3 regions of the Synechococcus sp. SYN20 genome follow, and region 3 is predicted to be linked to each of the others. Evidence: predicted binding sites of a transcription regulator. Region 3 holds the regulator's gene; each other region holds the start of a gene.
The links. The regulator NtcA, encoded in region 3, controls nitrogen genes in cyanobacteria. The targets are predictions, from matches to a motif close to GTANCNNNNGNTAC.
Positions count from the first base shown of each region.

Region 1: the regulator NtcA is predicted to act here: its motif matches at 6,612-6,625, upstream of SynSYN20_RS14130 (ferredoxin--nitrite reductase).
Region 2: the regulator NtcA is predicted to act here: its motif matches at 6,592-6,605, upstream of queF (preQ(1) synthase).

Region 1 is NZ_CP047959.1:2,674,311-2,683,992, reverse strand. Features, by position in the region: gene SynSYN20_RS14155 (MFS transporter) at 1-968, opposite strand, end outside; gene SynSYN20_RS14150 (anthranilate phosphoribosyltransferase family protein) at 988-2,061, opposite strand; gene cynS (cyanase) at 2,577-3,017, shown strand; gene SynSYN20_RS14140 (HEAT repeat domain-containing protein) at 3,072-3,785, opposite strand; gene SynSYN20_RS14135 (formate/nitrite transporter family protein) at 3,797-4,684, opposite strand; gene SynSYN20_RS14130 (ferredoxin--nitrite reductase) at 4,963-6,504, opposite strand; gene SynSYN20_RS14125 (hypothetical protein) at 6,726-6,869, opposite strand; gene SynSYN20_RS14120 (DNA mismatch repair protein MutS) at 6,966-7,598, shown strand; gene cobA (uroporphyrinogen-III C-methyltransferase) at 7,610-8,383, shown strand; gene moaB (molybdenum cofactor biosynthesis protein B) at 8,462-8,992, opposite strand; gene SynSYN20_RS14105 (MoaD/ThiS family protein) at 9,052-9,306, shown strand; gene SynSYN20_RS14100 (molybdenum cofactor biosynthesis protein MoaE) at 9,269-9,682, shown strand, end outside.
Region 2 is NZ_CP047959.1:2,195,339-2,205,020, reverse strand. Features, by position in the region: gene SynSYN20_RS11760 (RNA helicase) at 1-1,912, shown strand, start outside; gene fumC (class II fumarate hydratase) at 1,918-3,309, opposite strand; gene SynSYN20_RS11750 (adenylosuccinate lyase) at 3,306-3,407, opposite strand; gene purB (adenylosuccinate lyase) at 3,412-4,707, opposite strand; gene SynSYN20_RS11740 (hypothetical protein) at 4,773-5,036, opposite strand; gene SynSYN20_RS11735 (TlyA family RNA methyltransferase) at 5,135-5,953, shown strand; gene SynSYN20_RS11730 (P-II family nitrogen regulator) at 5,942-6,280, opposite strand; gene SynSYN20_RS11725 (hypothetical protein) at 6,312-6,539, opposite strand; gene queF (preQ(1) synthase) at 6,690-7,100, shown strand; gene SynSYN20_RS11715 (cytochrome c biogenesis protein ResB) at 7,072-8,379, opposite strand; gene SynSYN20_RS11710 (cytochrome c biogenesis CcdA family protein) at 8,384-9,052, opposite strand; gene SynSYN20_RS11705 (FtsW/RodA/SpoVE family cell cycle protein) at 9,142-9,682, opposite strand, start outside.
Region 3 is NZ_CP047959.1:355,653-365,334, reverse strand. Features, by position in the region: gene glmM (phosphoglucosamine mutase) at 1-383, opposite strand, end outside; gene SynSYN20_RS01820 (hypothetical protein) at 427-630, opposite strand; gene SynSYN20_RS01815 (lytic transglycosylase domain-containing protein) at 656-2,749, shown strand; gene SynSYN20_RS01810 (hypothetical protein) at 2,705-3,202, opposite strand; gene SynSYN20_RS01805 (thioredoxin domain-containing protein) at 3,345-3,890, shown strand; gene thyX (FAD-dependent thymidylate synthase) at 3,925-4,650, shown strand; gene dcd (dCTP deaminase) at 4,697-5,290, opposite strand; gene SynSYN20_RS01790 (cob(I)yrinic acid a,c-diamide adenosyltransferase) at 5,290-5,898, opposite strand; gene rph (ribonuclease PH) at 6,033-6,758, shown strand; gene ntcA (global nitrogen regulator NtcA) at 6,836-7,570, shown strand; gene SynSYN20_RS01775 (DUF3084 domain-containing protein) at 7,622-8,752, shown strand; gene SynSYN20_RS01770 (resolvase) at 8,749-9,201, shown strand; gene SynSYN20_RS01765 (DUF3146 family protein) at 9,179-9,436, opposite strand; gene pth (aminoacyl-tRNA hydrolase) at 9,436-9,682, opposite strand, start outside.

The DNA of each region.
Region 1 (9,682 bases), 410 kb from region 3:
ATCGCCACCGCTGTGAACACTCCGACCCTGGCTTGTTCTGGATTGGTGCTGGGGATCAGCAAGCAGCCGGCGATCACCAACCCGAGACCGATCAGCGTGAGTTTCCACTCCCCAAAACGTTTCACCAACGGACCGATCAGTCCACCCTGGACGACGGTGGCAACCACCCCCACAATCAAAAAGGCCGTGGTAGCGAGCTCTGGGCCCCAGTTGAATCGTTGCTTGAAATAGAGCACCAGGATTGCGGTGAAGCCATTGAAGGCAAGAAAAAATAGAAAAAAGCCCAAGGCCAGACGCCCGACGGCTGGGTTGCCAATCACTCGCGCGATTTGAGCGAAGGGGTTGAGCTCCCGTTTGCGGGGAAGAACGCGGCGCTCTGACACCGGATGGGTTTCAGGAAGCAGCGTGAGAACAACAACGAGGTTGAGGACGGCGAAGCCGGTGGCCACCCAGATCGGCACCGTGACGGCAATCCGGGCCAATTGGCCCCCGAGAAAGGGCCCGATAATGAATCCAAGGCCGAAGGCCACTCCGATCAGTCCGAAGGCGCGTGCGCGTTTCTCCGGTGGTGTGATGTCTGCGAGTACGGCGCCTGCCGTGGCGGCTGTTCCACCGCTTACCCCATCGATCAGACGGGCTCCAAACAGAAGAAAGAGGGGCAACACAGCACCAGCAGGCCAGTTATGGCTCAAGGTGATGGCGAAGACTCCTAGGCCCAGAACGGAACCACTCACGCAGATGGCGATCACGGGCCTGCGACCGAAGCGATCACTCAGGGCTCCGATTAACGGAGTTGCTGCAAATTGCGCGAGGGCGTAACTGCCAGCTAATAACCCAAGGGTGCGACCGTCGGCATTGAACGATGCCAACAGAAATGGCAGCAATGGAAAAACAATGCTTTCGCTCAGTCGGTCATTGAGCAGCGTGAGAAACGCACTTAATAACGTTGGAACGTGAGGACGGCGCACGTTCGATCGAGGCGGTTATTCACCTTCCCACAGATGCTCGCCACGCGATCAGTTTCTCTAGGGCTGTGGTGCCTACTCCATTGGATTGCATGGTTTGGGCTTTCTCCACGCCGTCCTCCAAGCTTTTGCTCAGTCCGCTTAACCAGAGGTAACAGCCTGTGTTCCAACGCAAAGACTGAGCCATGGGCCCTCGCCCTAGAAGTGCCTCTTTGGCGTGCGTAGCCCAGGCCTCCTCCGATTCCCAGCGGGGGTCATCTCCGAAGCAGCCATGGTCCCGGGGATGAACGATGTGTCGTTCGGGTTCCCCTGAGTTTTGGATCCGAGCCGTGATTCCGGCTCGACTGACAGGGAGGTCTGTTCCGCCTTCTAAGCCTTTTACGGTGATGACGTCCTTTTCTCCGGCTAGTTCTAAGGCTTGCCAGGCTCGGCTTTCCGTTGGCGGATGCACAAAGCCACTGACAAGGAGGTGGTGTCCTTGGTGTGCGGTCCAGAGCAGCTCGGCGCTTGCTAGTGGAGGGCGTTTCCCGAGATCATCCCGAGCGGGCAGCAGAGCCTCTCCGAGGGGGAAGTGTTCCGGTTGATAAATGAGGGCAAGACCATGCCGGTTGAATCCTGTTTGAACATCGTTGATGGAGAGTCCGTTCAGGTTGAGCCCGATGGAAGCGAACAGTTCTAAGGCTGTAATTCCAAATTTCACCGGCATTCGCTTCCCACCCTGCAAGACCACAGGTTGTCCCGACCCCACCAACAACAAGGTGGTTAAGGGGTAAATCGGTGCCGTGCGAGATCGACCGTCAAAGGGCATGCCAAAACAGATCGGCCGGCGTTGATCGGGTTCACTGAGAAGACAAGGCCCGAGACGTTTATAGGTGTCGAGCATTCCGGTGAGCTCTTGAGGCTCAGGCCGGCGAATGCGATGGGCGATCAAAAAGGCGCCAATTTGAACGTCTGACGCTCCTCCCGTGAGCATCAACTCCATGGCCTCATCGGCTTCGCTTCGAGTCAACCCTTTGCTGGTGTGCTCTCCACTGCCAATTTTGCGTAGCAATTGCTTGAAAGATGCACGCTTCTTGGCTTCTGGAGACATTTCCATTGATATCACCGGAACCGAAGGAGATCGTTCCGCAGAATTATCCCCTTCGGCGGTAGTCATTGATACCGGATCTTTTTATTTAACTCGAGGTTTGGCTCCTGCATAAGCCTGCATAGCTTCCATGGAGTGGGTGGGATGGATGCTGTCGCCCTTCGGCGTAATAGAGACGTTCAATGAGCAGGTTTGGAAATGTTTGACGAACAAAAGCTGGAGTCACTGACAAAGAGTCGCTCACTAGGATGCCATTAATACTTTTAAAGACTTGATTCAGGAATTGATTGAACCGATTCGCGAAAGAGGATAGAAACATGAGTACGACCTAGCCATCAACTCTTCAATGATGCGCTCTTCCTCTCATTCGTTCTGTCACCGATGCTTCTATTGGTTGTTCTGGGATTAAGAATTGGTAGCCAATGCATCGGTTTTGGGTCTTGATCTTGTAGATGATCCACTCACTGCTGAGTGGCTCCGTAAGGCTTGCTGATCTCTAGTAGTTCATTTATTCTTCTTTTTACATGACAACGACGGTTACTGCTTCGCTCATGGCAGCAAAAAAGGCTAAGGGGCTTTCTTTTGCTGATCTAGAAGCGGCCCTTGGGCTCGATGAAGTTTGGATTGCTTCCCTCTTTTATGGACAGGCCACCGCATCCCCTGAAGAAGCAGAGAAATTAGCAACTTTGTTGGCTCTAGATCCAGCCATTACCGCTGCACTGCAAGAGTTTCCAACGAAAGGAAGTCTCGATCCCGTCATTCCTGTAGATCCATTGATCTATCGCTTCTATGAAATCATGCAGGTTTATGGAATGCCCATGAAAGATGTCATCCAGGAAAAGTTTGGCGATGGAATTATGAGTGCTATTGATTTTACTTTGGATGTGGATAAGGTTGAAGATCCAAAGGGTGATCGGGTGAAAATCACGATGTGTGGAAAATTCTTACCCTATAAAAAATGGTGAGTTTTTGATCTCATTTAAGTAAGAGCCCGGCACGATCGGGCTTTTTTATATCCTTTAATATTGCTGTTGAAGCTGACGCCTCGCTTGCGTGCGTCGCTCTGGGTTGGTGAGTTCTGCGCTCAGTAACTTCAATGCAAGTTTGCTGTGAGTTGTGGCCATGCATCCTAAGGCTCTTAAAGCAGCCTCAGCAGCTGCATCGGATCCTTCTTGGACCAAAGTTGTTAGCCTGTCGCTAATAATAATGTCGTCTCGTCGCTGCAGTAAACGTATGCAAGCGATGACGACAGGATCACGCCAATCTTGCAGAGCGGGTTCACATAACTGCAGCAATTCAAGCGATTGAAGTTGATGAGATTTGAAGCCAAGAAGATTAAGGCCTGCGAGCCGTTGTGCTTGGCCAGGTAATTGCAAAATATGCTCAAATTGAGACAGAGTGAGTTCTGCACCCCAGCAACTCAGTGCGTTGAGCAATAAGGCATCAGGATCATTGGATTGATTCAGTTGTGTGAGCAACCAATCCTTTGCTTCAGGTTGATGACAGAGCCCGGCGGCATGGATTAATTCAGGACGAATTCCGTAGTGTTGGATCAGGGTTTGGATGATTGGCCAGCCTGTTTCCGCCAACATTCCTAAACGCTCAGCCACCGCAAAACGGAGTTCATCAGAAAGGCTGGGAGAGAAAATCTCTCCCAGCCAGGTTGGATTCAAGGGAATCTTCCGTGCATTGGCTAGCCGATCCCAGAGGGTGGCTTCATCAATGGCACTCATGGAGTTCAAAATTAGCGGGCACCAAGCTCAGCAGCCAGTTCACGTTCCAGTTTTTCGTCATGCTCTGTGGGAAGCACATCGGAAATTTTGGTGCGGTGAGTGCTGTAAAAGAGCATGCCAATAAATACCATACCTCCAACAACATTCCCCAGCGTGACTGGGAGGAAATTCCAGAAGATCACTTTGTAGAACGGAACGCCTGAACCGAGGATTGGTCCAGCTGTATGCAGGAATTGATTCACAACAATGTGTTCCATGCCCATTGTTTGGAAGGCCGTAATCGGCAACCAGCAGGCCAGCAATTTGCCGGGAACACTTTTGCTCACAAGAGCCATCGTGACGCCGAGGCACACCAACCAGTTTGCAACAACTCCACGCAAGAAAGCCAAGAAGAAACCCATGCTTCCGAGGGCTTCGTACTTTTTCACAACGTTGATCTGATTCAGAGCAACAATCTTTTGAGCCACAAGATCCCAAATGGGTGGACCTACGTTCTCAGCAGCAGCATCCATGCTGCCGCTGGTGAGGCTGATGGCCATGATGATCGCCACAACGAGCGTGCCGATGAAATTGCCAATCCAGACCCATGTCCAATTTCGGAATGTTGCTTTCCAGCTACATTTGCCGGCCCATGTTGCCATCGGTAGCAACGCGAAGTTTCCAGTGACTAACTCCATCCCGAACAGGACGATGCTGGCAAAACCAAATGGGAATAGAAGAGATCCCACAAATGGCAGTTTCGTAAGGATTCCTACTGTGAGGGCCAGGATGACGGCAAGACCAAGAATGGCGCCAGAATAAAAGCCACGGATCAGCAGATTTTTAATGCTGACAGTTGCTTTCTTGCCGCCGGCTAAAATCATGCCGTCGACGAGTTCATTAGGTAGGACGTAGTCCATCTGGGACGCTGTTGCGCTCATGATTGGGTTTTAGTAAATGAAAAAGGAATCAACCGCTAACGCGATTCATGAAGCGTGAAAAAACATCTTGTTGCTGTGGGGATACAGAAACTGGTTCTTTGTCTTTGCCACTTGCGCTGAGCCAATTGACAAAGCGCGATAGGAAATCACCTTTGAAAGTCATTGTAAAATGAATAAAAGTTTGATTTTAAATGCGTTGAACAATGGCTTCAAAACAAAGCGCCACGGTTTGACGTCGTAGATCTAATTCGTTTTGTTTAAGCCCGAGGCTTTGCTCCGAATTGTTCGATCAGCACCTGTCGAAGAACGTTTTGAATGTCTTCTGCAGGGATTGCCTTTTGCTGGACTTCGCCGATCTGAGGGTTTTCACCTTGAGATCCCCCGATGCTCAGGGTGTAGCCCTCACCCATTTCGCCTTTGCTGTTTTTCGCCTTGGTGCCTGTTAGCCCGATCGCACCCATAAAGGCTTGGCCGCAGGTATTGGGGCAACCGGTCCAATGGATCTTCAGCTCTTCGGGTAATTCGAGATCTGCATCGAGTTGTTTGGCAACGGCAAGGGCTTGGTCCTTGGTGTTGGTGAGACCAAAGCTGCAGTAGGTGTTTCCCGTGCAGGAGACCGTGCCAGCGGCGATGACACCTGGTTCAAGAGGGAAGCGTTGCAACAACGGATCTGCTTTGAAGCGATCCAGATTGGCTGTTGAAAGACCCACGATGATCACGTTTTGGTCCTCTGTTAGGCGAATTTCACCAGTCCCGTAATCAAGACTTGCTGTTGCCAAGTCGTGCAGATCGGTGGCCGTGAGTCGTCCAACACTCACATGCAGTCCTGCGAAAAACTCATCTGCATTTTTTTGTGGGTGGATTCCGTAGTGAGAACGAGGAGTGTCGTTAAAAACTGAGCCTGGATCCTCTGTGAGCGGACCAAAGAGGCCTTCCACTTCACTTCTGAACGCGTCGATGCCGAGCTGGTCGAGATACATGCGGAAGCGCCCTTTCGGTCGCTTGTCCCGCTCGCCGTTGTCCCGCCAGAGGCGAATGACGCAATCGGTCATTTTGCAAATCTCATCCTGCTTCACCCAAGCATTAAGGGGAATGGCATAAGCATTCATTTGTGATGAGAGGATCCCTCCGACCCATACGCCGAAACCCAAAACACCATCTCGTTCAACAGGGTGAAAGACGATGTCGTTGTGGAGTAGAAAGTTATCTTTTGCCCCAGCAACCGCTGTATTCCATTTTCGAGGGAGGTTGGAGAACTCTGGATTTCCTTCGCAATGGTTTGTCAGAAAGTCCTGAAGTTCAGTAGTGAAAGGGCGTGTATCGATGATTTCGTTTGGATCAATGCCTGCAAGTGGGTTTCCAGTTACATTCCTTGGGTTGTCAAAGCCTGATTGGATTGAGCTCAGTCCAACGTCCTTCAGTCGCTTGAGAATATCTGGTAAATCATTCAGTAGGACGCCACGCAGCTGTAGGTTTTGGCGTGTTGTGATGTCGCAGCTTCCATTCTCGCCGTAACGCTCCACGATTGAAGCTACAACTCGAAGCTGTCGATGATTAATGACGCCATTGGGGACTCGCAAGCGAAGCATGAACTTGCCTGGTGTTTTGGGACGCCAAAACATTCCATACCATTTTAAGCGAAGCTGAAGATCGGTTTCATCAACCTCTTCCCAACCAATTCTTGCAAACTCTTCAATCTCATTGCCAACTAGTAAGCCATCCTTTGCTGCTTTGTTCTGCTCAATTTTATTGAGCTTCTTGTTTTCTAGGAATGGTCTTGTGGGGACTTGAATGCTCATAGTGCTGATGCCCTGGTACAGGAATTCGTCAGTTAGCGAGATTTCCAGCACATCAGAAGTGTTCGTGCTGAGAAAAGGTTTATAGCGATCTGTGGCGTAATCTTTCGGTATCGGTTGGAACCAAATCAGCGTCTACGGACTCGCATTTTTGTTTGATTTGCTACAAAGAAGTTCTGCAGTTTCTGGCTCGATTAACCCCTCCTTAACGGCAAAGAATTGAATCAGTATTGGCGGCCTATTTCTCCGATCCAGCGAACGGCTCCATGGCGGATCATGGACCAAACCCTTGCCATGGCCGCTAAATCGCGATCAAAATCATTTTTAAATTGCTGTGGTGCTCGGTTCCTGCGAGCAGTTGACTGCATGGGAGCGCGAGAATGCCTTCTGCGGTAGTTAGTCATGCATGCATGAATGAAAACCACCTGACTAGATCAGTTCCAGGGGCTTCAGATCCGTGGCCGTTGTTACGGAAACGTGGCGAATTGGGTGGTGGAACTGCCCTTCGTCTTGTGATCCATGGACGTTCAGGTGGATTGATATCCCCTTGCTTGCAGCAGATTGTGGATGCTGTGGCTGAGCGCCGAACGGCCCCAGTTGAATTGGAAGTGCTGACTGCAGAGCATCCATCGCCAGTGCAGTGCGATTGCCAGTGGCTTGTCCCTCTGCTCCTGCTACCTGGCAGTCATGCATGCAGTGACGTGCCGCTGATTCGTGAGCGCTTGAAGGCTGAGGGCGTTGTTGTGAAGTCGCTTCCTTTTCTTGGCGCCTGGAATTGTTGGTGGGTGCTGATGGCGCGTTGGATTGAGGATGTTGCCGCTAAAAACGCTTCTCTGGCGCTGGTTCATCATCCATTGAGGCCAGGGCTGTCTGATCGTTTCCTAGCTTCAATTCAGCATCGCTTTGACTTGCCTGTGGTGCCCTTTGATGCTTGGGACCAGTTTGCTAGTGACCATCCCAATGTGGTTCCATTACCTCTCTCCTTGGCTCCCAATCGGATGTCTGAGGCGTTGCGTCAGGCTGGTGGTCTGCCATCCCTCCTTGAAGATCCCCAGCTTCGGCAGGGACTGATTCATTGTCTTGCCCTATTGCCGTGACTGACTCGACCATGACGGGCACTGTGTACCTCGTTGGAGCTGGACCAGGCGATCCCGATCTCCTCACCGTTAAGGCGCATCGCCTACTGCAGTGTTGCGATGCCCTCGTCTACGACTCCCTGGTTCCCAGTGAGGTCCTTAATCTCGTTCCAGACTCCTGTGAACGTCACTTTGTCGGCAAACGCCGCGGTCACCATTCCGTGCCTCAGCCCAGTACGAATTCAGTTCTCGTTGCGTTGGGTCAGCGCCATCAAACGGTCGTGCGCTTGAAAGGTGGAGATCCCTTCCTGTTTGGCCGTGGTGGAGAGGAAGCAGCCCATCTGGTTTCCCATGGCATTGCTGTTGAGGTTGTGCCTGGCGTGACGGCCGGGATTGCGGCTCCCGCTTATTCCGGAATACCGGTGACGCACCGACGAGCAGGCTCGTCGGTCACCTTCGTGACCGGTCATGAGGAGATCGACAAGCGTCGTCCATCTGTGAATTGGCGTGCTCTTGCCAAAGCGAGTGATGGCTTAGTGATTTATATGGGTTTGCATAATTTGCCGCGAATTGCCGAGGAATTGATGGCCGGTGGTCTTGATGGGGACACCCCTGTCGCTGTTGTTCAACAGGGCACAGTCGCTGGTCAGCGTTGCTTGAAAGCACCCTTACGTGAAGTGGCAGCCGCGACTCGGACTGAAAAATTTGCCTCTCCTTCGATTGTTGTTGTGGGAGACGTGGTCAACCATCAAGTGGAGGCTTGTGCACCTGAGCCCGCGGCGGTCACCATGCCGATTCCGTTTTGAATTCTGTGCCTTTGGAGCAGAGACCACGTAGAGCTTTGAGGAGTCCCAACGACTGAATCAGGATTCACAGATCTAAATTCACTGATCTGGATTCACTGGTGCTCTCCAGGATGCTTCTCGTAGTCGAGGCAAAAGTTGTACGAGATTGCATGGACGCGTGTTCGCGTCTAATTGGCTGGAGATCAATCGGTCCCAAGCCGTTTGAACGGCATCTAATGAACCAGGGAGCACGAAGACGATGGTTCCGTTGGCAACGCCTGCTAGGCATCGACTTTGTAACGTGCTGCTCCCAATGCTCTCGTAGGAAAGAACGCGGAACAGTTCACCAAAACCGTCGATGGTTTTGTCCAGCAACGGGGCAATCGCTTCTGGGGTCCCATCTCGGCCGGTCAGGCCTGTTCCGCCGCTTGTGATCACCACATCAACGCTTGGATTGGCAATCCATTGACTGAGTTCTGAACGGATCTGATAGCGATCATCAGGGCAGATCCGCCGATCATTGAGTTGATGGCCTGCTGCCGTCAAACGTTGTTCGAGTGCATCACCGCTGGTGTCTTCCGCCCTGGTGCGTCGGTCGGAAATGGTGAGGAGTGCAATTGAGAGGGCCAGCTCCAGAATCGCGGATGCAAGATAACGCTAGAACGAAGCAGGTCTTGCAGGTGTTCGCTATGACGAAATCTCCGGAGAGAACACTCCAGGTGTTGTTGTTTGCTTCGCTTCGAGATCAGGCTGGTTGGGATGAACAGTGTGTTTTGCTTCCTGACCAAGATGTTGTAACGGCTGAGGATATTTGGCATCAATTGAACCTGGGACCTCGTCCGGCGTCTGTTCAGATTTCGATTAATCAGCGGTTGGTGAATGCGCTTACCCCTGTCCAAAAAGGGGATGAAGTTGCCTTCCTTCCACCCTTTACTGGAGGCTGAAGGGTTGACACAAAAACGAGAAATAACTATTGAGATTTACAGCCAACCCTTCGATCCTTGGATTCAGTTGTCTGAATGGTCATCGACTGCTGCTGCTTCAGCCTCATTCTGTGGACATGTTCGAGCTGTTGATGAACATGGGAGTTCGCTAGAAGCGCTTGAGCTCACGCACTATCCAGGACTGTGCGAAAGCTTGATCCGTGAGAATGCGCAAAGGTTATTGACGGTGCATGGAGCAACTGCAGCGCTTGTGATTCATCGGGTTGGACGCTTATCGCCCCATGAGGTCATCGTGCTTGTGGCTGTTGAGGCTGATCGCCGTGGCCCTGCACAACGTTGTTGCATGGCATTGCTGGAAGCGATTAAGTATGAGGCC
Region 2 (9,682 bases), 890 kb from region 3:
GCGCGACCTTGGGGTTCAGTGTTTGGTCACGGAGGCCGAGCAAGCCATCATTCGCGATCGGCTTGAGGCCTATACAGCCGCAAATCCTGAGGCTGTACGCGATGGCCTGCATGCAGATGCGTTGCTACGCGGGATTGCTTCCCATCACGCCGGAGTGCTGCCTGCTTGGAAAGAGTTGATTGAGGAGTTATTTCAGCAGGGGTTGGTGAAGGTGGTGTTTGCCACCGAAACATTGGCGGCGGGCATCAATATGCCGGCGCGCAGCACGGTGATCGCATCGCTCTCGAAGCGCACAGAACGGGGGCATCGCCCCTTAATGGCCAGTGAGTTTCTGCAAATGGCTGGTCGCGCGGGCCGTCGCGGTTTAGACACGCAGGGCTACGTGGTGACCGTTCAGAGTCGATTTGAGGGGGTACGTGAGGCGGCTCAGTTGGCTACAAGCCCTTCTGATCCGTTGGTGAGTCAATTCACCCCCAGCTACGGCATGGTGCTCAACCTGTTGCAGCGTCATGACCTAGCTAAGGCAAGAGAACTGGTGGAGCGCAGCTTTGGCCGCTACCTCGCCAGTTTGGATCTGGTGGAGGAAGAAGATCATCTGGGTGAGTTGCGGATGCAGCTGGCCCAACTGCAAGGCACGGCCGGTGATGTGCCGTGGGAAGACTTTGAGGAATACGAGAAATATCGTGGCCGTCTCCGCGAGGAGAGACGTCTGCTCAGGATTCTTCAGCAGCAGGCTGAAGAAACCCTGGCCCACGAACTGACGATTGCCCTTCAGTTCGCAAGCGTTGGATCGTTGGTCAGCCTCAAATCCCCTCGGCTGCGTGGGGGGGTAACGCCGGCCGTGATCGTGGAGAAATGCGATGGCCCTGGGCAGTTTCCCTTGTTGCTTTGTTTAACGCAGGACAACGTTTGGATCCTGTTGCCCTGTCAGGGGGTGGTGAGTTTGCATGCGGAATTGAGCTGTTTGCAAGTTGATGGCGTGATGTCACCTGATCTCAGCCGTTCCGGTGAGCTCCGTCATGGCGATCAGGAGAGTGGACGTTTGGCTTTGGCGGTGGCACATATGGCACGTCGTCATGACATGACCACCGCTCAGTACGACTTGGCTGGCGAAGTGTTGGATCAAGTTCGCCTCGTCCAGGAGTTGGAAGATCAGCTAGAGGGGCATCCGGCTCATCGCTGGGGAGATCGCAAGCAACTCAAGAAGCACCGGCGACGCATGGAAGATCTCGAACATGAAATCGGTGAGCGTCAGCAATTGCTCCATCACCGTTCCAACCGGCATTGGGAGACATTCCTGGCTCTCATTGAGATCCTGCGGCATTTTGGCTGCCTGGATGACTTGGAACCCACGGAAATTGGTCGCACCGTAGCCGCTCTTCGTGGCGACAACGAGCTCTGGCTAGGCCTGGCACTGATGAGCGGTCATCTCGATGAATTGCCTCCAGCAGAACTTGCCGCTGTGTTTGAGGCGATCAGCACGGAGGTGAATCGCCCAGATCTATGGAGTGCATTCCCGGCCCCTCCTCTTGCCGAAGAGGCCTTGCATGATTTGTCAGGGATCCGTCGGGAGCTTCTGCGGGCTCAGGAGCGCTTCAAGGTGGTGGTGCCAGCTTGGTGGGAGCCTGAATTGATGGGCTTGGTGGAGGCTTGGGCTAAGGGGACAAGCTGGAATGATCTGATCGCTAACACCTCTTTGGATGAAGGCGATGTCGTGCGGATCATGCGGCGCACAGTGGATCTCTTAGCCCAGGTGCCTTATTGCGAGGCGATTAGTGAGCAGCTGCGCAAGAACGCCCGTGCGGCCTTAACTGCGATTAATCGTTTCCCGGTTGCCGAGGCTGATCAGGTGCTCAAGGCCGCGGCTGCCGAATCCAGTGGCCTCAATGCAGCGACTGAACGGGCGGCCTGAGCGGATCAAGGGTTTGTCATGGCTGCAGGGTCAATAATGCGATCGAACTCCTTCGCACTCACATAGCCCAGCTCTAGGGCCGCATCGCGCAGGCTTGATCCCTGCTCGTGGGCGTACTTAGCGATCGCACTGGCCTTGTCGTAACCGATCACAGGTGCCAGAGGCGTTACGAGCATCAGGGATTGCTCCACGTCGCGTTGGATGCGACTGTGGTTGGGTTCGATGCCCTCCACCATGGCCACCCTGAAGAAATGGCAGGCATCGGTGAGCAGCTTGATCGTCTGCAGCAGGTTGAAGCCGATCAGAGGTTTGTAGACATTCATCTGCAGGTGGCCGCCTGCCCCGGCGATCGCAACGGCCGCATCGAGGCCGATCACTTGGGTGCAAACCATGGCCATCGCTTCGCACTGGGTGGGGTTCACCTTGCCAGGCATGATCGAACTGCCGGGTTCGTTCTCAGGTAAGTGCAGCTCCGCTAAGCCGGCACGTGGGCCGCAGGCGAGGAGACGGAGGTCGTTGGCGATCTTCAGCAAGCTCACCGCGAGGAGTCGCAGCTGGCCCATGGCATTCACCAGTCCGTCATGGCTTGCCATCACAGCAAATTTGTTTGGTGCTGAGACCAAGGGCAAGCCGCTCAGGCGTGCCAGTTCAGTCGCTGCCTGGTCTGCAAATCCGTCTGGGGCATTGAGGCCCGTTCCAACGGCGGTGCCGCCGAGGGGGAGTGGGTACAGCTCCTGCAGTGATCCTTCGATCCGGTTCCTGGCACTGCTGAGTTGATCGCGCCAGGCCGAAGCTTCTTGGCCAAGGGTGAGCGGCACCGCATCCTGTAGGTGGGTGCGGCCAATCTTCACGATGTCTTGCCAGGCCTCACACTTGGCGGCAAAAGCATCGCTCAAACGTTGGACTTCCGGCAGCAGTCGGTGTTCAATGCCGGCGGCAGCAGCGATGTGGATCGCTGCTGGGAAGGCGTCGTTGGTCGACTGAGAGCGGTTGACGTGATCGTTGGGGTGGACCGGCTGATGGCTTCCTAATGGCTCCCCTTCGCTCAGCGATATCAGGTTGCTGATCACCTCATTGACGTTCATGTTCGTTTGGGTGCCGCTACCGGTTTGCCAAACCCTCAGGGGGAATTGATCGTCGTGATGCCCCTCGGCAATGTCAGCAGCCACTTTCACGATCAGGTCGCGTCGGTGGTCATCCAACACGCCAAGGCGAGCGTTCACGATCGCCGCCGCCTGTTTGATTTGCGCTAGGGCATGGATTAGATCAACAGGAACGCGGTCATCGCTGATGGCGAAGTTCTGGAGAGAGCGCTGGGTCTGTGCCCCCCAGAGGGCCTCAGCTGGCACCTCCACCGGCCCCATGCTGTCGTGTTCGGTCCTAGTTGTTTGGGTCATGACTTTGCGTCAGGGCGAAGCACCAGCACGATGATGAGCAGCATCCCACTCACGCTCACCACCACGTAAATCCAGTCGGCATAGGGAGTCCAGAACATTCACTCAGAGTCCGAGTCGGTCCCAGACCACCCCCAGGTTGGCTTGGTGCAGCTCGGTGCTGAAGCACTCCGCCAGTTGGTCTGCATTGAGCTTGTTGCTCACCTCAGGATCGCTCTGAAGGTTGGCGCGGAAGTCACCACCATTGGTGTTCCAAGCGCTATGGGCATTGCGCTGCACCACGGCGTAGGCATCCTCACGGCTCATTCCCCCATCCACCAGGGCGAGCAGGACTCGTTGGCTGAAGACCACGCCTCCATAGACGTTCATGTTGCGGACCATGTTTTCTGGGTACACCCCGAGGCCAGAGATGACGGCGGTCATCTCACGCAGCATGAAGTGCAGGGTCACAGAGCAGTCCGGCAGCATCATCCGTTCCGTTGAGCTGTGGCTGATGTCACGTTCGTGCCAGAGAGCCACGTTTTCAAGGGCTGCCACCACGTAGCTGCGCAGCACGCGCGCTAAACCGCTGATCCGTTCGCTGCGAATTGGGTTGCGTTTATGGGGCATGGCCGAGCTTCCTTTCTGTCCTTTGGCGAAGCTTTCTTCAACCTCCAGAACATCGGTGCGCTGCAGGTTGCGAATCTCGGTGGAGAAGCGATCGAGCGAGGCTCCAACCAGGGCGAGGATCTGCACGTAGTCGGCATGGCGATCGCGGGAGATCACCTGGGTGCTCGCCGTGTCGGGAGTGAGGCCGAGGATCTCGCAGGTGAGCTTTTCCACCTCTGGATCCGTATTGGCGTAGGTGCCCATCGCTCCGCTCACCTGCCCTACCGCCACATCACGCTCTAGGCGAGCCAGACGCTCATGATTGCGGCGGGTTTCAGCCAACCAGCCAGCCAGCTTGAATCCAAAGGTGATCGGTTCGCCATGGATCGCATGAGAACGGCCGATCATCACGGTGGCTTTGTGTTCCGCCGCCAGCTTGGCAATCGCGGCGTCTAAGCCTGCTAACTCTTTGCGCAGCAGCGCGACGGAGGCTTTCAACTGCAGCGCCAGGCCCGTATCAAGGACGTCGCTACTTGTCATGCCGACATGGATGTAACGCCCGGCATCGCCAACGTGCTCATTCACATTGGTCAAGAAGGCGATCACGTCGTGGCGGACCTCGGCCTCGATCTCAAGGATCCGCTCCGGTTCAAATGCCGACTGTTCGCGAATCGTTTGCATCGCGTCCTTGGGGACACGACCAAGCCTGCAGTTGGCCTCACAGGCTGCAACCTCAACATCCAGCCAACTTTGGTACTTGGCCCGGTCTGTCCAGATCTCGCCCATCTCGGGCAGGGTGTATCTCTCGATCAAGGGCCAGCGCGTGGCGACAACTCAACCAATGTATGGCGCTGAAGGCTTGGACATTGCGCGTGGCGTTAAGCGGAGGTGAGACGGCGATGCTCAACTTCCCACTGAACGTTCTGTCCCCAGGCTTGCTGACGCACCCAGCACAGGCCGCCACGACATTCGATTACTTGAAAGGGAGGCAGATCTGTAGGTTGGTTGTCGAGGGTGACGAATGAGCCTGGAGCGAGCAGTTCGAGAACGCGGTTCGACGCCTCGCAGGATTTGCGACAAAATTTGGCCCGAAGGGATGGGCGTCGTCCGCTTTTGATGTTGACAACGTTGTTGGCTGACACGGACTTGCGTGCGGCTTCGCAAGATTTTCAGGGAGGTCTGCTGAACTCCTGGTAGAACTCCGGTATTTGTTTCGGTTTCACGGTGCTTTTATGCCGAAATGGCTCGTAAACAGCGTTTAGATCTCCACATGCTGACTTTGGGCTTGGTGGCATCCCGTCAGCAAGCACAACAGCTGATTCGTGCCGGCAAGGTCAGAGACCATCGGGGCCAGCTGCTCGACAAGCCAGGTCACACGGTTTTGCCCGATCTCGAATTGATCGTGGAGCAGCCTCCCCGGTTTGTTTCAAGAGGGGGTGAAAAGTTGCTGGCAGCGCTGGAGGCTTTCCCTGTCTCGGTGGAGGGGCGCACCTGCCTTGATGGCGGAATTTCGACGGGTGGCTTCACCGATTGTTTGCTGCAACACGGGGCCAGTCGGGTTTATGGAATCGACGTTGGCTATGGCCAGACGGCCTGGAGTTTGCGCATCGATGAACGTGTTGTTCTCAGAGAGCGCACCAATTTGCGTCGACTTAGCGCAGCTGAGCTGTATGGGCCTAATGACGTCCTCCCCACTCTGGCTGTCGCAGACGTGTCGTTTATATCCCTCGCACTCGTCCTTCCAGCAATTCGCGCCTTGCTGCAACCGCAAGGGAGCGAAGCGTTGGTGTTGGTGAAGCCCCAGTTTGAGGTGGGACGCGATCGGGTGGGAAAAGGGGGGGTGGTGAGAGATGGTTTAGCTCACCGGGACGCGATTGCATCAGTGATCTCTGCAGCAGATTCCCTGGGATGGAATGCCCAGGGAGTGGTGGGGTCTCCGATTACCGGTCCCGCTGGCAACCATGAATATCTGTTGTGGTTAAGCGAGCTTGAGCCACAACAGATCTCGGACGAAAAGGTTCAGCAGGTGGTTCAGGACACGCTGGAATCAGAGGGCTGAGCTGTCACGATCACCGGTGCGAATGCGCACGACGGTGTCGACAGAGGAGACAAAAATCTTGCCGTCGCCGATCTCGCCTGTTTTCGCTGCTTCTGCAATGGCGTTGATCACAGCATCGACGCGGTCATCGTCAATCACAACCTCAACTTTCAGCTTCTGCAAAAACTCAACAGTGAATTCAGAACCGCGATATCGCTCCACTTGCCCCTTCTGACGACCAAATCCGCGCACTTCGCTCACGGTCATGCCAACGATGCCAGCATTAACCAAAGCCAATTTCACATCTTCAAGCTTGAAGGGACGGATGACGGCTTCGACCTTTTTCATGGGTTGTTGAGGAATCGATTCTTCGAGTGTGTCAGGAATTGCGCTGAGATGACAGGGCCGGGAGAGGAGAAAGATTCAATCCGGCGTTCGAGGCATCCTCAATGAGCTCATCGGCATTGGAGTGACTCACCGTGGCAAGTCCCTCAGCGAGAAGCTCCCAATGGGACATCTCGAAATGAGTCTGGAGCCAAAGCATGCCGTGAACGCTCTCAGGCTGAAGTCGGAAAGCCTGTCCTTCGCTTATCAGACTCAGATCCATTGCAAGCAAGCCGAATACCTTCCCATTAGGCCTGCATTCCGGCCGATGAGTTGTACGCATTGATACCAAATCAGGCGGTGCTGAGATCCGCTCAACGGTCTTGGAAGGGTGGCTTTAGGGTCTTTTGCTGGAGTTTTCCTTACTCGTTTCATGAGCAACCCAGGCACTGAGCTCACCAAAACTCCGCTCTACGGCGAAAGGGCTATTGCAGATGCGGAGTTGATCTGTTTCGACAATCCCAGGGTCGGGCGCCCTTATGAGGTGTCGATCGAATTGCCGGAATTTACTTGCCTCTGCCCGTTCTCGGGTTATCCGGATTTCGCGGTGATGCGCTTGATTTATCAGCCAGGACCTCGAGTCGTTGAGCTGAAAGCGATCAAGTTGTACATCAATCACTTTCGCAACACTTCGATCTCCCATGAAGAGGTGGCAAATCAAATATTGGATGATTTAGTGACGGCCTGTGCTCCCGTTTGGATGCAGCTAGAGGCTGATTTCAACCCTCGTGGCAACGTTCATACGGTTGTGAGAGTCAGTCATGGGACCCGTCAACCCTGCTGATCAGGATTGGTAATTCAGCAGCGAAGCCAGCGAGATTTCGATTGCAAAGCCCACCGATGTGAAGCTTCCTGTTAGAGGCTTGAAACGGTGGGGGGTCGAGCACGGCCCATAGTTGTCGGGTTGCGATCAAGCTGAGGCCCCCGCCAAGCAGTGTGATCGCGAATCCTGCATAAACGAGTGGAACCCCAGGGTCACGCTTAAGGAGCAGTCCGCTCGCAGGCATGATTTCGGCCACCCTCAGAGGCAGTCCTTTGATTTCAGTGGATGCTCCGCCGGGTCGCAGGTTGCCAAGCAGTGATCCGTCGGCATCGAACACCTGAACAGGGCCTTGCTCACTGCTCGTGCTCATCAGTACTGGTTCGGATCCATCTGGCCGTGTGGGAAGCACAAGACCCCAGATTTGTTCGCCGAGTTCGGGAAAACTACGGAGGGGTAATTGCAGTTGCGGACTCTTGCCGATCTGCACAGTGATCGCAGCTAGAGACCAATCCGCTTGATAGACGGTCATCCCTCGATAGCGGAGTGGATGATTCACGCTGATCATGCGCTGCTCTGAAGGGCCCCCTGGTGGATCGAGCCTCAGCGTTGATCGGAATTGTTCGGTGCGTCCCGCTGGATCACGCTCAATCGCGAAGCGCTCGAGGGTGAGCGAGAGCCGGTTGTTGCCAGAGGGGTCAAGCAGATCAAGAGCTCGGCCAGGCGCAAGGAAGCGTTCCAGCCGGTTTCCAGACAGTGCCCCCCATGCGGCTCCAATCAACAGCAGCACCAAGCCGGTATGAACCAATAGGGGTCCAACCTTGCCAATCACGCCGCGCCTCGCAGCCAGGCGATCTTCATGCCTTTGGACCTGCCAGCCTTGCTTCTGGAGTTGTGAGCTCAGCATGTCTAAGGCCGACTCACCGTCGGAACAGCGAATCGATTCGGCCAACGCCAACTTGCTCAGTTGCCTGGGTTGGCGGTAGTCAATCCAGCGCGTGGTGGCGAGCAGTGCTGGCCATTGACGACGCCAGCTGCACAAGATCAAGGCCAATCCCAGCCAAGCTAAAAGGCTTAAAAACCACACGCTGGAATAGATGCTGTCCAGCTGCAGTTGCAACATCTGTTCGCCATTGATCAATCCGAGCCATGGGTCCGCATTGAAACGCTCGAGATACAAATCAGGCGCTTCGTTCTGCGGAAGAATGGTTCCAAGGGCGCTGGCTCCTGCAATCAGCAGCAGAAGCAGGATCGCCAAACGAAGATCTGAGAGCAGGGCGAAGAGTCGACGTAGTGCAGGCATCGGCTCAGGTCAGTCTCGCTAATAAGGTGAGAGTGCCTGTGGCAAGCAGGATCACGCCACTGATCGGTGGAACCCACCGGCCGATGGGTCGCAACGCCAGCAACCTTGGCAGCGAGGCTGCCAAGTTGCCCGCGAGCAGCAGAGGTAGCACTTGACCGACCCCGAAGCTTGTGAGCATCAGCACGCCGAGGAGTGGGCGTCCTGTGCTGGCAATCCAACCCAGTAGAACGGCCAGTACGGGTGTTGTGCAGGGTGATGCAGCGAGCCCAAAAGCCAACCCTGCAGCGACCGGTGCTAGCGGAGCTGGCACCTTGCTAGTCCAATGCATCGGGTCTGGCCCGGCGGGAAGGGGGATTCGAACGACTCCAAGCAGATTCAGTCCCATCACCACTGCTAAGACCGCAACAAAGGTTGGGACTAAACCAGGAACTTGACCGTAAATGCGGCCGAGCAATCCACTCAGGCTTCCCAGCACAACCAGGGCACCAACGATGCCAGCGCAAAATGACAGGCTGCGTTGCCAAGGTTTCTGCTTGCCATCGAATCCTGCTAGGTAGGCGAGCGTGACCGGCAGTAAAGACAGGGAACAGGGCCCCAGGCTGGTTAAGGCTCCTCCCGCAAAGACAAGAGCCACGGTGATTGGACCAGGCTGCTGCAGCGCATGGTTGAGCAGTTGCTCGCTGCTGCGCGCAAGGTCGGACAATGCCAGTTCAAATGAGGAAATGGTTGTACCGGTGAGGCCGGGCTCAATTCAAGATCACCTTATCCACGACGCTGTTGTTCGCGGAGGCTGCGACCACCGATTAAGCCGGTGGACTCGAGTGAGCATCGGATCAACAAGCCAATAATCACCATGCTGGAGAGCAACGAATTTCCTCCGTAGCTGACCAGTGGGAGTGGGAGGCCTGTTGTGGGCATGGCCCCGGAGGCCACTGCAATATTCATCAGGGACTGTCCAACCAGAAGGGTTGAACAGCCAATGGCTGTAAGCCTTGCCTGGTTGCTTCGGCAGCGCAAGGCAACACGTAGCCCCAAGAAGCCCATCAACATTAGAAAGACCAGCAACATCACAGACCCGACGAATCCGAACTCTTCGGCATAGACAGCGAAAATAAAATCTGTGCTTTGGATTGGCAGATATTGCAGTTTCTGGGTTGATAGCCCGAATCCCTGGCCAAAAATCCCCCCTGATCCAATCGCCAGCAGGCTTTGAATGAGTTGATAGCCATCCCCCTGGGGATCGTTCCAAGGATTCAGAAACGAGATCACCCTGATGCGCTGATATTCATTGATCAGGATGCTG
Region 3 (9,682 bases):
CCAGTGGCGCCAAACACCTTGATTCCATTGTCTTCCGGAGGGTTGTGACTCGCCGAGACCATCAAGCCTCCGGCGGCTGAATAGCGGCGAATCAAACCGGGCACCGCTGGCGTAGGACACAGCCCCAAGGTCCACACCTCGCGGCCAGACGCCGTCAGGCCAGCGGTGAGTGCCGCGACCAACATGCTGCCGCTGCTGCGCGAATCCATGCCAATCAGCACCGGCCCCTCGGCCTGAAGCACGCGTCCACACCAGTACCCCACCTGAAGGGCCAAAGCCGGGGTGAGCATGGTGTCCACCCGACCACGCAAGCCATCCGTCCCAAAACTGATCTGCGATGGCTTCGGGAGGTGCCCCAAAGGATGGATGGCAGCTTCAGCCATGGAAACTCAATTCTGGACTCAATCTTAAGCCGGGCCTCTGGTTCTAACGCCAACGACGCGGAGCCAGCAATAGCGCCGCTACTTCCAGCAACGCCCAAGCCAACAGCCCTGCCACCAACCAGCCGGGCACAAATTGCAGGGGCCAAAGCCAACGCAATCCCCAGACGAGCAAAGCGAGGCCAACAGCAATCGCACAGCGACGGCGTTGCTCACTCCCTGGGCGCCGCGGCCCTTGCCCCTGTGCCATCCCAATGCCGTGCGCTGGGAACAGAATGCCATCAGTTTCCGGCCGAGGCTTGACCGCTCAACACTCCCGTGGCCTTCTGCTTCTCGCTGGAACTCCACTTCTCACCGTTGCACTCGTCCTCGGCGGACAGACGGTCATGCGCCGCCTGCACACTCCAATCACACCATCCCTTTCAAGCGCTGATCTCTGGACGCGTTACCGCTGGTCGATCAATCCCAGTGAACGGAGAGAAGCAGCTCTTTCTCTTGCGGCGCGCAGCGCCGATTCAGCGGAGAGATCCCAGCGGTTGCTGGCCAATCAGGGCTGGGGCAACGATCCCATCGCTGCCGTCACGCTGAAACAGCAGGCGTTAATCGCAGCAAAACTCGGCCAGCCGTCAGAAGAACAGAAACGTTGGCAAGACTTGCTTCAACGCTTCCCTGAGAGTGCGGCCAGTGCCGATGCGCGTTATCAGCTCGGGCAAACCAACCCAAGGCTTCACGCAGATCTGTTCCGGCAACAACCAGGCCATCCAGCCGCCCTAGCGGCAGCAGCAGAAACCAAAACAGAATCCCCCAAGCAAGCCCTCGCGGCCTTGCATCTAGCCCGATGGGGCGCCCGATGGCCAGGAGCTGCCTCGCAGCTCAGGGAAGCCTGCAACAGGATTAGCGGCGATGGCTTGAACCAAGACGATCGGCTGACGCTCGCCCAAGGGCTGGCGTCCCTTGGTGATGGGAGTGCAGCAGAAGCCTGCCTCCAGGGCACGCCCACCACTCCAGCCAGCGCCTTGGCCATTGGTCGGATCCTGCTCCGAGGCACCGCCGAACAGCAGGAGCGTGGAACGCAGCACTTGCTCGAGCTCGCCATCAACCACCCCGATGATCCGGCGGCGCTCGAGGCAGCGGCGCTACTGAGCGAGCCGCTCAAACCCGATCCCACTTTGTTGGATGCACTGCCGCAGGCATTGCAACAACGTTCCGCTGATGTTGCAGCAGCCCGGGTGCGGCTTGGTGACGGGGCGAACGGTGACTGGGCAAATGCCATGTCCGTTCTGAAGCGCTGGCCGACCAACCCAGCCGCCTGGCAACTGCAGTGGGACTTGGCCCGCGAAGCCCTTTTAAACGATCAATGGACAACGGCAGAAGCACTGCTGAACGCCATTCCGAGCGCAGATCTTCCTGAACCTTTGGCCGCAAGACAGCAGTTCTGGCTGGGGCTCGCACTGGCGAAGCAAGACCAAACAGCGCAAGCCAAAAACGTCTGGGAAACGTTGGTCAAAACGCATCCGAGGAGTTATTACACCTGGCGCGCCGAGGTGCGATTGGGACGGGGAGATCTTCCAGATCTCAATCAAGCATCAGCCTCTCGCTCTGCAGCCCTTGGCGAGTCGTTTCCATCGCACTGGGAGCCATTAAAAAGTGGCGATCCATTCGTGGATCGTCTCTGGCGACTCGGCCAAACCCAGGAAGCATGGGAAACCTGGAGAAACCAACAGCCCCGATCCGATCAGCCATCCAATCCAGAGCAAAAGCTCGTCGAAGGTCGCCTTCGCATTGCCGTCGGCGACGCATGGACGGGTCTGAGTCGTCTTTGGCGCGCCAGCTTGAGACTGGTGAATCAAACCTGCGAAGAGCAACAGCTCCTCCACCGCAGCCAGCATCCGCATCTGCTCCCGGAGGTGTTTGAGACCGCATCCCAAACAGAGGCGGTACGCAGGGAACTCCTCATGGCCATCGCCAAGCAGGAATCTCGCTTCTCCCCAGGCGTGAGCTCACCCGTCGGGGCGATCGGGTTGCTGCAACTGATGCCAGCGACGGCGGAAGAACTGGCCGGCGGCACCCTGAGTAGCGATGAGCTACGCGAGCCAACCCGCAATGCCAAGCTCGGAGCGCGCTACCTCGCGCAATTGCTGGAGCAATGGCAGGGCAACATTGTGCTGGCGATTGCGAGCTACAACGCCGGGCCTGGAGCCACCAGCCAATGGGTCACTCCGCTTCTGGAGAAAGATCCAGAATTATGGGTGGAGCGCATCCCCTATCCAGAAACGCGCCTTTACACAAAAAAAGTACTGGGCAATCTCTGGGCCTATCTCGGATCAGGACGCGACCGCTGCGACAGCGGAAGCCAACGGGTTCGGTAGATCCTGCCCCAACCAGATGCCCACAAGCACCAGCGCCCCCAAGCCCAAGGCCATGACCTGAGGCGAAGGCACCACCTTGATCCGGGTGAGGTCCAAACGGGCCAGCAAGGTGGCAGACGCCAAGATCAGCACATCTGACAGCAAGCTCAAACTGAGCACATAAAGCCCCACCACGATCACCAGCAGCAGGGTCGAAATCAGGCTGAGCACCCGACTGGAGGCCATCAATAACGACAGTTGGCGAAGCAAAAGATCAGGCATCGTGCAGATGAGCACGATCACCAGCGATTGAACGATCTCTACCGTCCAGAACAAGCGGGGCGACACGTTCTGCAGAGCAATTAAGTGCTCGCTCTCAATCGACCAATGGTGGCCAAGGAAAACGGCAACAACAAAGAGCAAAAGCAGCAGGGGGGCCCGCAGCGGTAGGACCAAAAAACGAAAAAAAGACATCAGCAAGCAGCCAACGGTCGACCGATGAAATCACTGATGACATCAGCGAGACAGCAGATCCCAACAACAGAATTGGCTTTTAAACGCTAGCAACAACACACGCATCAGCCTGCCAAAGTGAAACCAATCAAGTCTTCCCGGGATGACCGGCAGTTCCGCCCCCGCCACCCTGACCCCCTTGCAAAAGGGGTTGCTTCTGATCACTGCACTGGTCCTTGCTGCTGGATTATTTCTGCTGCGCAATGGTCTCAATCAGGAAGCGCCTCTCGATCAGCTGGCCAGACAATCCCTGGATCCTGAGGTGGCCCTCACCAACTCCCGGCCCACCGTGCTGGAGTTTTACGCCGATTGGTGTGAGGCCTGCCAAGCCATGGCACCCGCGATGCTTCAAACGGAACAAAATCATGCCGATCAACTCGACGTTGTTTTGGTGAATATCGACAACCCACGCTGGCTGGATTTGACCGATCAATACGACGTCACAGGGATTCCACAGCTCAATTTATTTTCAGCCGACGGCGTGATGCGCGGGCGTTCGCTTGGAGCGAGAACAGCTGACGAGTTGGAATCACTAGCGGTTGCATTGATTAACAATGCGCCTTTACCTCAGCTTGCGGGCGTTGGTTCCACCAGCAGCGTGCCCCCTGCCGAGACAGTTTCAAGCCCAGGGCCCCGCAGCCACAGCTAGACAAAGCATGAACAGTTCAGCGCAGACGACACCAATGGACTCTCGTTTTCGAGTTGACCTGATCGCCGCAACCCCGAACCCGCAACAGTGCGTGTACGTGGGAATGCACCAGGACTACAGCGAGGGCTTCGTCGCGGCCGACCGCGAGCAATGGCCAGATGAAACCAAAGCAGGCGAAATCTGCGTCAAACGCCTCCTAGCCGGAGAACGGGGACATTACGGACCCATGGAGCATGCCCAGATTGTGTTGAACGTGGGCTGGTTTCCGCATTCCGTGATGCAACAGGCACGGACGCACCGGGTGGGCGTCAGTTTTGATGTGCAATCCATGCGCTACACAGGCGAGCGCATCTGTCGGGCGGCACAGGGAGAACTCGATCTCGAAGAGGTGTTTTATCTGCGTCCCGTTGGTGAGTACAGCGACCGCAAGGGAAAGAAATACCTCTACAGCGAGGCTGAACGCCAAAAAGATTTAAACCACTGCAAAATCAGCGCCGATCGGTATCAGGAATTGCTTCAGGCCGGCTTTGCAGAAGAACATGCCCGCGGCATTCTCCCCTTCGATTACAGGCAACATTTTGTGGTGAGCTTCACGCTCAGAGCCTTCCTGCATTTCATGGATCTACGCGCCAAGCTCGATGCTCAGCAAGAAATCCGCGAGCTCTGCGATCTGATGTGGCCCCATCTCAAGGCTTGGACTCCAGAATTTGCAGGCTGGTACGAAAAAACAAGACTGCATAAGGCCCGGCTCGCCCCCTAATGAATACTTAGGAAGCACTTTTCAGGAAGCAATCATGCGCTGACGTTCAGATCTTGGCCAGCGTGACGCGCTCGGGCTGATGCTGATATTTACCTTGTCGGTCGCTGTAGGTGGTCTCACAAGGATCACCTTCAAAAAACAACAACTGGCAGATCCCCTCATTGGCATAAATACGACAATCAGCTCCAGAACTGTTACTAAATTCCAGGGTGAGATGTCCCTCCCAGCCAGCCTCTGCTGGAGTGGTATTCACAATGATGCCTAAACGGGCATAGGTGCTCTTGCCCAGACAAATAACCGTGATGTTGGGCGGCACCCGCATCTTTTCAAGGGCAACACCGAGGCCATACGAATGTGCTGGAAGGATGAAATAGTCCCCATCATCATCGTGATGAATGGGCGTGGATTCAAGATTGTCAGGGTTGAATCGCTTGGGATTCATGATCGTGCCAGGGACATGGCGAAAGATCAAAAACTCCTTAGGCGAGAGCCTCAAGTCGTAGCCATACGACGAGCAGCCAAAACTAAGAACCGGGCTCTTGCGTTGATCCGGATCCAAGTGGCGCACTAAGCCATCTTGAAAAGGCTCGAGCATGCCTGCCCCAGCCTGATCCGTAATCCAGCGATCGTTTTTCAGCATTAGAAACCTCGACGCAATTCCGTGACTTGATCAGCCATCTCCATCATCTCTGCAGGGATCGCGGGCCCGGTCACGATCACATCCATGGCTGATGGCCTTTGCTCTAACACCGACAAGACATCCTCATGGCTCAAATAGCCAAGCTCGATCGCCAAGCCAATCTCATCCAGCACGAGTTGGTCCAACGTGCCCTCTAGAAGATGGGTTTTGCAGATCTCCCAGACCGACTGAACAGCCTCTTTGACCTCGTCATCGCGGCTAGCAGCAGGATCTGAAAGGCATTCCGTCACGGAAGGCCGCAACCATCGGAGCCGATCGCACAGGGTGAGGCTGCTCTGGGGACCTTGTCCCACTCCACCCTTGAGGAACTGAGCGATCAAAACATTGCTACCCAGGCCTGCCGTCCGCAGCGCCTGGCTCAGCACACCAGAAAAACTCCCCCGAAATGAAGCGGTATGCACCTGAAGCTGACCTTCTGGAGCCACCAAATGCAGGGGTGGACGAACTTCTACGGAAGGAAGTCTTCGAAGCCCTGCTTGCTCAAGAGTCCTGTGGTCAACAGTCCGCGACTCACGAGAATGATGGGTAGGGCTGAGGCTGACGGTCATCACATTCGCCGATGTCCGGCAAATCCGGATGTGGATGAATCTAGCGGTGAAAGTGCAAGACACAAGTGCTTTGACACCATCCATGGTGTGCCGAGCCAACTGGCAGGCTCAAAGAACCTCCACACCCTGGGCTCATGACCGACACCTCTCGCAATGACGGACGTCAGCCGGGCGAGCTTCGCCCCTTTTCGATCAGCTGGGATCCCATGGGATTTGCCCTGAGTTCAGTGATCATCCACAGCGGACGCACCGCTGTTCTTTGCAGCGTTTGCCATCAAGAAGGGGTGCCTCGCTGGCGCAAAGATCAAGGCCAGGGGTGGCTCAGCGCCGAATACCGACTTCTGCCTGGATCCACTCCAGAGCGACAAAACAGAGAACTGCTCAAATTGAGCGGACGCACCCAGGAGATTCAGCGCCTGATTGGCCGCAGCCTGCGCGCAGCCATCAACATGGAAGCCCTCGGCGAGAACACGTTGAGAATCGATTGCGATGTGATTCAGGCGGATGCAGGCACCCGCACCGCTGCGATCAGCGGATCTTGGGTCGCGCTTCAACGAGCCTGTGAGCGACTGGTTCAACAAGGAATTCTCAACACCAACCCCGTCCAATCCCAAGTGGCCGCCGTCTCCGTTGGGGTGATTCACAAACGCCCCCTTCTCGATCTCGACTACAGCGAAGACAGCCAAGCCGATGTGGATCTCAACGTTGTGATGAACGGAGCAGGGCATTTGCTGGAACTGCAGGGCACTGCCGAAGGAGCTCCTTTTAGCCGTCAGCAGCTCAATGACCTACTAGACCTCGCCGAGCCTGGCCTCAAGCAGATCATGCACGGTCAGAATTTAGCTCTCTCCAGTAGGTGAAAATGCCGAGTTTCGTGTTCCTTGCTACATGAACAGGAGGGGCTGATCCATAGCATCCCGACATACGAATAGGGACCATGGCCGAGGTCAGCCGCGGCTTCAGCCGCTACGCACCACCAACAATGCGCCCGGCGGGCTCGAGCTTCGGAAGTCCCGCGGTTCCTTCCAGCCGCACGCTTCAAGATGTCATTCGGGGACTCGATGGTGCCAACTCTGAGATGGTGGAACGTGGGAAAACCATCTTTTTCCCCGGGGACCCTGCAGAAAAGGTGTACCTGATTCGGCGCGGGGCCGTCCGCCTTTCCAGGGTTTATGAATCTGGCGAAGAAATCACGGTTGCCCTCTTACGAGAAAACAGTTTGTTTGGCGTTCTGTCGTTACTGACAGGTCACCGTTCCGATCGTTTTTATCACTCGATCGCTTTCACAAGAGTGGAAATGGTCACGGCTCCAGCCACATCAGTCCGGCAGGCCATCGAAGCTGACACCAGTGTGGGCTTGCTTTTACTGCAGGGTCTATCCAGCAGGATTCTCCAGACCGAAACGATGATCGAAACCCTCACCCATCGAGACATGTCATCTCGGCTGGTGAGTTTTCTGTTGGTGCTCTGTCGAGATTTCGGAGTTCCTGGTCAACGGGGCATCACCATTGACCTACGCCTCTCACACCAAGCCATCGCCGAAGCCATCGGTTCCACGCGCGTTACCATCACGCGTCTCCTGGGTGATCTCAAGTCATCGAGCCTGGTGGATATCGATCGCAAAAAGATCACTGTTCTCGATCCAATCGCTCTCGCTAAACGGTTCAGCTGACCATGCAGGTGAAGATGGAGCTCCCGTCCGAACTCTGATCCTTCGTTCACCGTGACCGGCTGGTTCCTACTTCTTGCTCTGCTAGTCCTTGGAGGCGTGCTCTCAACCCTGGGAGACCGCCTTGGTTCTCGTGTGGGGAAAGCTCGGCTGAGCTTGCTTGGACTGCGTCCAAAGCGCACGGCCGTGGTGATCACGGTTTTAACGGGCAGCCTGATTAGTGCGCTTTCACTTGGACTCTTGCTGTTAGTGAGTCGGCAGCTCAGGGTGGGCCTGTTTGAACTCAATGCTCTCGAAGCCAAATTGCGGAGCAGTCGCGCCGACCTCAAAACAAGCAAAAGCGCTCAGAGGCAAGCCAGCAAGGAGCTCACAACGGCACAACAACGAGCGGCAGAACTGCGTCGCACCCTGAAGCCCCTCCAGGAACAAACCCGATCCTTGGAAGCCGAGCGGCAGCGATTGAGCCAAGACGTGAATGCGAAAGATATTGAGATCCAACGCACCGAGCAGGAACTCTCGGCCGTGCGCACGCAAATTCGCAGTGGAGAGAAAGAACTCAATCAACTAGAGGACACGCTCTTGGCGCTGCGGCGCGGAAACGTCGCCATTAGCAGCGGTCAGCCACTTGCCACCGTGACTCTGAAGCTCGAGCGTCCCGATCAAGCAAAAACGGTCATCGATCAGTTATTGCGAGACGCCAATCTTCAGGCCTATCAACAAGTGCTCCCTGGCCAACCCGCGGAAAGACAAATTTTGCTAGTTCCGCGACCTGACATCAAGCGCTTGGAGCAAACGATTCGCAAACCTGGCACCTGGGTTGTGAATATCCGTTCAGCCGCCAATGTGCTGCTCGGAGAAACCGTTGTGTACGCCTTCCCTGAAGTGCTTCCCAATGTCACCGTGACAAGGGAGGGAGAGGTCTTGGCCCGCACCACCCTGGCGAGCAATGAACGCAACCCTGAAGCCGTTCGCAACCGACTCAATCTTCTCCTTGCCTCCACATTGGCCGAGGTGCAACGACGCGGTTCGCTCAGCAAGGGGTTGCAGTTTGATGGCAATGCCATCAATGCGCTTGGCCAAGAACTGATCGACCGCAACGGAGGACTCGCAGCGCTCGAAGCAGTCGCTTTACGACGCAGCGAAACGGCAGATCCGATCGCCATCCAGTTGCGCCTTAGCCAATGACACGCGTCATAGCGCTGGATCCTGGCCGAAGTAAATGTGGGCTGCTGTTAGCAGACATCGCCACGAACACCGTGGTTCAAGGCATGGTGATACCCAGCGCTGAGGTGCTTGATCAGCTTCGATCCTGGATGGTGGACGCTCATGGCGAGGACGATCAGATTGCTGAGCTGGTCATCGGTGACGGCACCAGCAGCACGATCTGGCAACACCAACTTCCCGCAAGCCTGAAGGTCCGCGTCGTGGACGAAACCGGGACTACCTTGCGAGCCAGGGCGCGTTACTGGCAGTTGTGGCCTGCACTGGGCTGGAAACGCTTGCTTCCTTTAGGCCTGCGCATCCCATCTGGCGATCTCGACGCCATCGCCGCGCTCGTCATCCTCGAACATTATTTAGGTCGGTCTTTGCAATGGCCAGGTCCCGATCCACTCAAAAACGCGCCCTCACGGTGAAGGTGTAATCCCCTCCCGGCTCAAGGTCATAGTCAGATTTCACAAGAAAACGAAGAAGCGCGTCTTGAATCAAGGCTCGCCCCAGGGAGGGCTCCACACTCAGTTCGCCACGATCAAAAAACCAGCTGAACTGCCAATTGAAGCCTCCAGCCTGGACGTCTCCTTCCAAACATTGATCCGCAAAACTCTGGCGTTGAACCCGCAGATGGGCGGTGGTAACGGGTAGCGCTGCCATCACGCCTCGGTATTGGTGGGAGCCAGCTGAAGCCCATTGATGTGATTCCCTGCAAGATCGAGACCCTGTCGCTGAATCCTTTCCAAACCATCAACGACCTCCAACAGAACCTTGTCGAGCAGGGGCTCTTCGTCACGACTGAAACTTCCGAGCACGTGCGACACCGTTCGTGCCTTGCGCTCACTGGGATTTTGTCCGGGTGCACCGATTCCAATCCGCAGGCGCGCGAAATCCTGCGTACCGAGA